3 regions of the Bradyrhizobium sp. 956_D2_N1_4 genome follow, and region 3 is predicted to be linked to each of the others. Evidence: riboswitches for the same ligand, from Rfam matches in the RefSeq annotation. Region 3 holds a riboswitch; each other region holds the start of a gene.
The links. A riboswitch is a leader RNA that binds a small molecule or an ion and turns the genes downstream of it on or off. The one in region 3 is predicted to bind cobalamin.
Positions count from the first base shown of each region.

Region 1: another riboswitch for cobalamin. It lies ahead of AB7535_RS16790 (TonB-dependent receptor plug domain-containing protein); the one in region 3 lies ahead of AB7535_RS07420 (TonB-dependent receptor).
Region 2: another riboswitch for cobalamin. It lies ahead of AB7535_RS06135 (TonB-dependent receptor); the one in region 3 lies ahead of AB7535_RS07420 (TonB-dependent receptor).

Region 1 is NZ_CP197237.1:3,579,360-3,581,618, forward strand. It holds gene AB7535_RS16790 (TonB-dependent receptor plug domain-containing protein) at 1-955, opposite strand, end outside; cobalamin riboswitch at 1,070-1,283, opposite strand; gene AB7535_RS16795 (hypothetical protein) at 1,359-1,580, opposite strand; gene AB7535_RS16800 (hypothetical protein) at 1,709-1,966, opposite strand; gene AB7535_RS16805 (hypothetical protein) at 2,071-2,259, opposite strand, start outside.
Region 2 is NZ_CP197237.1:1,322,228-1,324,486, reverse strand. It holds gene AB7535_RS06140 (hypothetical protein) at 78-443, opposite strand; cobalamin riboswitch at 675-882, shown strand; gene AB7535_RS06135 (TonB-dependent receptor) at 1,083-2,259, shown strand, end outside.
Region 3 is NZ_CP197237.1:1,640,240-1,642,498, reverse strand. It holds gene AB7535_RS07420 (TonB-dependent receptor) at 1-987, opposite strand, end outside; cobalamin riboswitch at 1,103-1,304, opposite strand; gene AB7535_RS07415 (histidine phosphatase family protein) at 1,376-1,948, shown strand; gene cobT (nicotinate-nucleotide--dimethylbenzimidazole phosphoribosyltransferase) at 1,955-2,259, opposite strand, start outside.

The sequences.
Region 1 (2,259 bases), 1.9 Mb from region 3:
AGCGCAGGGTAGCGTCGGTGTACCGCGCCACGCCATTGAGCGTCAGGTTTTCGCTCAGTTCGGCGCCAAGCTTCGTCGAATAAGTCATGTTGTCGTAGTTGTTGCCGATCGCCTTCTGCCCCGGCGGCAGCAATTCGACCGGCGTCACCGGCACGTCGTTCGCGTGGAAATGCGCGACGTTGAAGGCATAGTTGAAGTGGTCCTGTGAACCGCTCAGACCTGCAGTTTGATTGAACGTTCCGAACGAGCCTCCCTCGACCGAGCCGGTGGCGCGGGCGGGACCGTCGCCCTTCTTCGTCACGATGGAGATCACGCCACCCAGCGCGTCTGCGCCGTAGAGACCGCCCTGCGGACCGCGCAGGACTTCGATCTGCTGAATGTCGGAGGTGAGCAACTGGCCGAAATCAAACGAACGGTTCGGGTTGCCGGGATCGCTGACATCGATGCCGTCGATCAGGACCTTGGTGTGGTTGGAATTCGTTCCGCGCATGAAGATCGACGTCTGTCCCCCCGGACCGCCGGTCTGCACGAGGTTCAGGCCAGGAACCGCGCTCAGCGCATCGGATGCGGTCCGGCGCTGATCGCGCTCCATGTCTCTGGCGGTCAGAACCGTCACCGAGCTCGCAACCAGATTGGTCGGAGTGACAACGCCCGTCGGACTGACGACGACCGTCGGAAACAGGTTGGCCGCGGATACCCCGGCAACCGGGGGCGACGCCGGCACCAGCTCGGGCTTCGGCAGCCGAGCGACGCGCCGCTGCTCGGGCTGGTCGGGCGCAGGCCGCGCGGCTCGCGGCTTGGCCGCACGCTCGGTCGGCGCGACCTCGACCGGCGGCAGCAGATCGGGCGATGCCGACTGCTGGGCCTGGGCAATGGACAGATCGAGCGAATACAGGGAAACGAACGCGACAACGCCGGCGCGGAAGCGCCTGGCGGCAAAGACAATACGGGACACTCTTGTAACCTCGGTATGACGTCAGTGGCACGTCACAGCGAACGAGGTTTCACGGCGGAGCGTTCGATTGCTCCCGTGAAGCTAATGTCTGTACTCCCCGACCGACATCTTCGCGTGTGACCACGGCTGACGGCAGGTCTCCTGGCTCGCGGGTCGTTACCTTACGTCGCCTTCCCAGGACCGAGATTCCCAGTGGCATATGACGAAAGATTCACCGCTTACAGTTGCGGGGGCAGCCGTGGCGTTGAGAATATCCCGGTATCGGGAAAACCTCGCACCACGTTCCCTTTTGATCTCCGTGAGGAGAACCGTCACCGGCCAATCTACGGGGCGGGCAAGCGGAGAGTCAATCGGCCGGTTGCATGACGGGCAAAGCACCGCACCGGAGATTGAGCCGGCGCAATCAGGCCGGCTCCCGCTCCGAACGCGTCCTGATCACCGCCCGCTCGCCGGCATCGACGAGCTGGCCGATGCCGGTGCGGCCCGTGAGCGCGCAGCGGATGATGTTCTCGGCAACGGACCTGCGAAAGCAATGGTCCTCGCCGACCGGGCGATTGCGGCAGACCCGATCCAGCGCCAGCTTCATGTTGATCCGGGTGCGGGTGTCGAAATGCTCGCTGATCATTCGCAGGGCCTCGGTGCGTTGATGTCGGAGCGGAAACGCGTCGGCGTAGGCTGGGTTCCAAAAACGGACCGCGCAAGGCGTTGCGCAGAGCCGACTACGCCCGATCTCTTGGTCCTGTGACGGGCGGGCTACGCCCGACCTCTTGGCCGCTGGGCCTGAGCCCAGGCCGCGGTGACATCGCGCAGCGGAGCGTCGATGCGCCGGATCGGGGTCAGCTCACCGGAGGCCGAGATGATGGCGGTCTCCTCGCGGCGACAGCGCGGGCATACGAAGCGGACCTCGTGCGGCGACGCCGACCAGCTCGAACGTTTGACGTTGGCCGCCATCGGCCATGCATCGCAATGCGAGCACGACACCAGGAACCGACCGGGATCGAGCATACCCATTCCATAGGACTCCGCGTCCTGCCTGCCCCTTCAATGACTAACCCATGTGAATCGTTCCGGTGCCCGAGCACCGTCTGCTCCTCAGCTTCACGCAGCGCCGCCGCTCAGTGGGCACCCTTGAGGGTGCATGACGTGGTGCAGGTGACGGTGTTGCCGTGGTCGCACGCCTTGCAGGCGGCAACGCACTGGTTCATGTCGCGGGGATTGTAGGAGCTGTAGTTCCGCATCGCACAGACCGGGGTCGAGCCGGTGATGTCCTGCTCCTGGTTGCAGGCGGCCGTCATGAGCGCGAA
Region 2 (2,259 bases), 320 kb from region 3:
TCGCCGTGGCGCGTGAAGCGCGCACGTCAGTCGTCGTCGCGAGCAGGCACGCCGCTCGCGTCTCGGGCTTTGCGAGATCAGATTCGAGGAGGTCGGAAAGGAGGACTGCCGCCGCGGAAGGAAACGACCTGATCCGGGGGAATAGCCATCGTGCTGGCCATGACGGCGAGACGTTCGAACGCCACGGGCCTGACATCACCGAGCGCGATGATCCCACCGACGCAGCAGAAGCCCATCCCGCACTTGTAGCCGCCGCTATGGGAGCCCGTTCCCTTCATGTCGGGACAACAATCGTCCATCGACATGTCGGCGTCGCCGCTCATGTGCATGGCCGTCTGCATGCCATCCGACGACATTGCGAGGTTCGCCGCGGACGCGCCAACCGGCAGCATCGCCAAGGATATGGCGATGGCGACTGCCAGGATGGTACGGACGAACTGCATCAATATCGACTTACCTTGTCGGGCCGGAACTCGGCCTCAGTAGCATACTCGGACACCAAAGGCAGTTATTGATCGTGGTCAAGCGTTCGTTACCCAGGCTCGTCCGGAGGCCGGGTTGGACGTTTCGACGCGGTCCTTCGGACTATCGTGCAAAACAGCAACACAAGGCCACCATCGACCGACCGGCCCGTCCAGCAGCCCGCGCGGATGTTGACGCGCTCATCCCCTGATGCCAGTTTCGTGATCGGTAGTGTCCGCAAGGACTCTTCAAGGGAATGCGGTGCGTCCACCTCAGTGGGCAATTCCGCGGCTGCCCCCGCAACTGTAGGCGGATAGCCGACGACCAAACGAACCACTGGAGCCCCGCTTGGGCCTCTGGGAAGGTGGTCGAAGGCGATGACCCGCGAGCCAGGAAACCTGCTACCAGCCATGGTCACGCGCGAACGCATTGGGCGGGGTGCCCTGATGTCGGACAAGTAGCCGGTGCATCCGCCGCCTGGGGCGAAGGTGGATGACTAAGGCAACCGCGGTGACGGTTTGTTTGCGTCGCCGCAGAGCGTTGTCGTGCAAAATCTTCATTTCCGTGCTGGCGCAAGGCCAGCGTTATCGCGTGCTTTCCTGATTACTCTGCTCTCGTCGGTGTCCTTGTCGTCCGCGGCGCTCGCGCAAAGCGCGGCGCAGGACAACCGCTCCCGGGAGGTCGGCCCGGTGATCGTGTCGCCGCCTGCGCCGCGACAGGCTCCTGCCGTCAGCCCCGGCACTCAGAAGCAGCGCGCGGCCCGGCGCGCCGCGGGACGCAATCGTGGCGCCCCTGCTGTCGCCGTTCCGGCCGCGCAAGCTCCGAGCGGGCCGGTACAGACGCCGCTCAATACGGCAGCCGTCACCGACGTCGGCTCCCGGCTCGGCATCACGGCGCGCGAGATGCCGGCGACCGTCGAGGTCATCGGTCAACAGACGATGCAGAACCTGGGCATCCGGACCACGACCGACGTCGCCAAGGCTGCAGTCGGCGTCACCGGCGGCGATGCGCCCGGCGCGCCCGCCATCTTCTCGATGCGTGGCTTTTCCGGCGACCAGATCTCCACGCTCTACAACGGAATCCCGATCGGGCCGTCGACCATGACCGGCCGTCCCATGGACGTGGCTGGTCTCCAGCAGGTCGAGATCATCAAGGGACCGGACTCGCTGGTGGCGGGCCTCGGTGCGACCGGCGGCGCCATCAACTACGTGAACAAGGCGCCGCACACCGGACCAATCGTCAACGACGCCTTCACTTCCTACGATTCCTTCAACGGCTATCGCGCCGGTTACGGATCGGGCGGCAGCACGCTGATCAACGGCCTCGACTACCGCTTCGACATCAGCCATTTCAACAACAAGGGCTTTATCGACGACACCTATTCGAAGCTCAGCAACGTCTCGGGCCAGCTGAACTATCGCGTCAACGAGAACCTGAGGATCTGGGGCGCGACCGAATACAGGCAGGACAACGACCGCTTCTACTGGGGGACGCCGCTGGTGCCGGCGAACGCGCCGGGCATCGTGCCGACGTATGGCGTCGTCTCCGGCCTCTGGAGCAACTATTACCTCGGCGGCGGCACGCCGGTCCCGGTCACCATCGACGCGCGCACGCTGACCACGAACTACAACGTGCTCGACAATCACAGCGGCGCCAACGAGCTCTGGCTGCGCAGCGGCTTTCAATGGGACATCACCAACAACATCTCGCTGAAGAGCCTGGTCTATGGCTATGACGCCCACCGGCACTGGTTCAACAACGAGATCTCGTCGTTTGACCAGACCGTAGGCAATTTCG
Region 3 (2,259 bases):
CGAGACGTAATTGCCCGAAACAATCCCGCTCGTCGCATGCGAACTGCTGAAGGCGACCGGTACCAGCGGTGCGCCCCAATAGGCCTTCGAGCGATCTTCCCGGTACTCGATCGCGCCCCAGATCTTGAGGCTGTCGGAGATGCGGTAATTGAGCTGGCCAGACACATCCAGCGTCTTGGTATTGGTGTCGTCGGCAAAGCCATTGAGCGAGGCGCGGCTGATGTCGAAGCGGTAGTCGAGCCCCTGCAAATTGGTGCTGCCGCCCGAGCCGTAATGGACGCCGAACGAGTTGAGCGAATCCCAGGAGAAGTCAGCGTCATTCCGGATCGGCCCGGTGTGTGGCTGCTTCGTGATCAAGTTGATTGCGCCACCGGCGGCACCTTCGCCCGACATTAGCGAGGCCGGACCTTTCAAAAATTCCACGGCTGCGAGATTGGCCGTATCCGTGATCCGCGAGGTCATGTTCTGCGGACCGATCTTGATGCCGTTGTAGAGCATGTTGATCTGGCTGTTGGTGAAGCCACGCATGGAGAAAGCCGCGGGCTCGGCCGGATTGTCGCCGGAGGTGACACCGACCGCGCCCTGCGCAACCTCCGACACGGTGCGATAGCCCTGCTCCCGCGTGGTCTCGGCCGAGATGACCTCGACGGTCGCGGGTGTCTCCTGCACGGTCAGGCCGAGGCGCGAGGCGCTCTCGGCAACCACATTGGTGTTGAGCGGCGTCTGCGCCGCCGCGGTCGGCACGACGGGCTTGGCCGCGGCCGATGCGGCCGCTGGCCTGCGCGATGCTGCGCGGCGTGGGCTCTGCGCGTCCCGGGCCGCCGGCTTTGCCGGTTTGCGGGATTGGGCGGGCGACACCTCGACCGGCGGCAGCGGCTCGCGGGCCTGCTGCGCCAGCGCTGCGGGCAGATCGGCGACTGCAAATGAAGTAAGCGCGGCGGAAGCGAGCAGGAAGCAACGCGGTCGTACAAGACGAATGGAAGACACAGTTCGGGACCTCGGTATGACGTCAGTGGCACGTCACAGCGAACCAGGTCCCACCTCCGGCCTTTGAGCCTTCCGATGAAGCCGAATGTCTGTACTCCCCGACCGACATCTTCGCGTGTGACCACGGCTGACGGCAGGTCTCCTGGCTCGCGGGTCAGTACCTTGCATCGCCTTCCCGGGACCGAGATACCCAGTGGCTCGTGACGCAAGATTCGCCGCTTACAGTTGCGGGGGCAGCCGCGGCATTGGGGACAAAATCCCCGCACCGCATTCCCTTTTCATCCCCACTCGGGGAAACCGTCAAAGCCATCTAGGATTACCGACAAGACAGAGTCAATGTGCCGGTGCGACGTTATTACCACCGCGACCAACTTCCTTGGAGATAGGTATGGAAGGCGAGACCTTCCTCTGGCTGATACGGCATGCGCCCGTCGACGGCGTCAAAGGGACGATCCATGCGGCCGACGCGCCCGCCGATCTCGGCGATCGCGTGCAACTGGAGGCGTTGCGGCAGAGGCTTCCGCCAGATGCTGCGAGCTTGGCGAGCCCGGCGCGACGTACGGTTGAGACGGCGCGCGCGCTGGGACTCGAACCCGCGTTGGTGCCCGAATTAAGTGAGCAGGATTTTGGCGACTGGACCGGCCGGCGGCATGACGAGCTCGCGGCGACCGGCGGCGAGACCTATGCGCAGTTCTGGAGCGATCCGGCGCACGGGCGGCCGCCGGGCGGCGAAAGTTTTGAGGATCAGGTCGTGCGCGTCCGGCTGGGTCTCTCGCAAATCGGCGCCGGCTCGGCAACGCTCGTCGTTCACTCCGGCACCATCCGCGCCGCGCTCTGCATTGCGCTGGATCTGACACCACAAGCGGCCCTGCGCTTCGTGATCGATCCGTTGTCACTGACCCGGATCGACCGGCTCGCCACCGGCTGGCGCGTCGTCGCGGTCAATCAGCGCGCGGCTTGAGCCGGGTCAGGCCGGGCGATCCGGCACATTGGCCTGCGCGAAGGTCGCCATGCCGTTGTGAAGGCTGCACGCGAGCCGCACCAGCGGCAGCGCGATGGCCGCACCCGATCCTTCGCCGAGCCTGAGATCGAGGCTGATCAACGGCTGCACGTTCAGCGCACGCAACACCAGCCGATGCCCCTGCTCCGCCGATTGATGCGACGGCAGCAGGAATGGCTGGCACGACGGGTTCAGCCGTACCGCCGCCAGCGCCGCCACCGATACGATGAAGCCATCGATCAACACGGGAACGCGGGCTTGCGCAGCCGCAA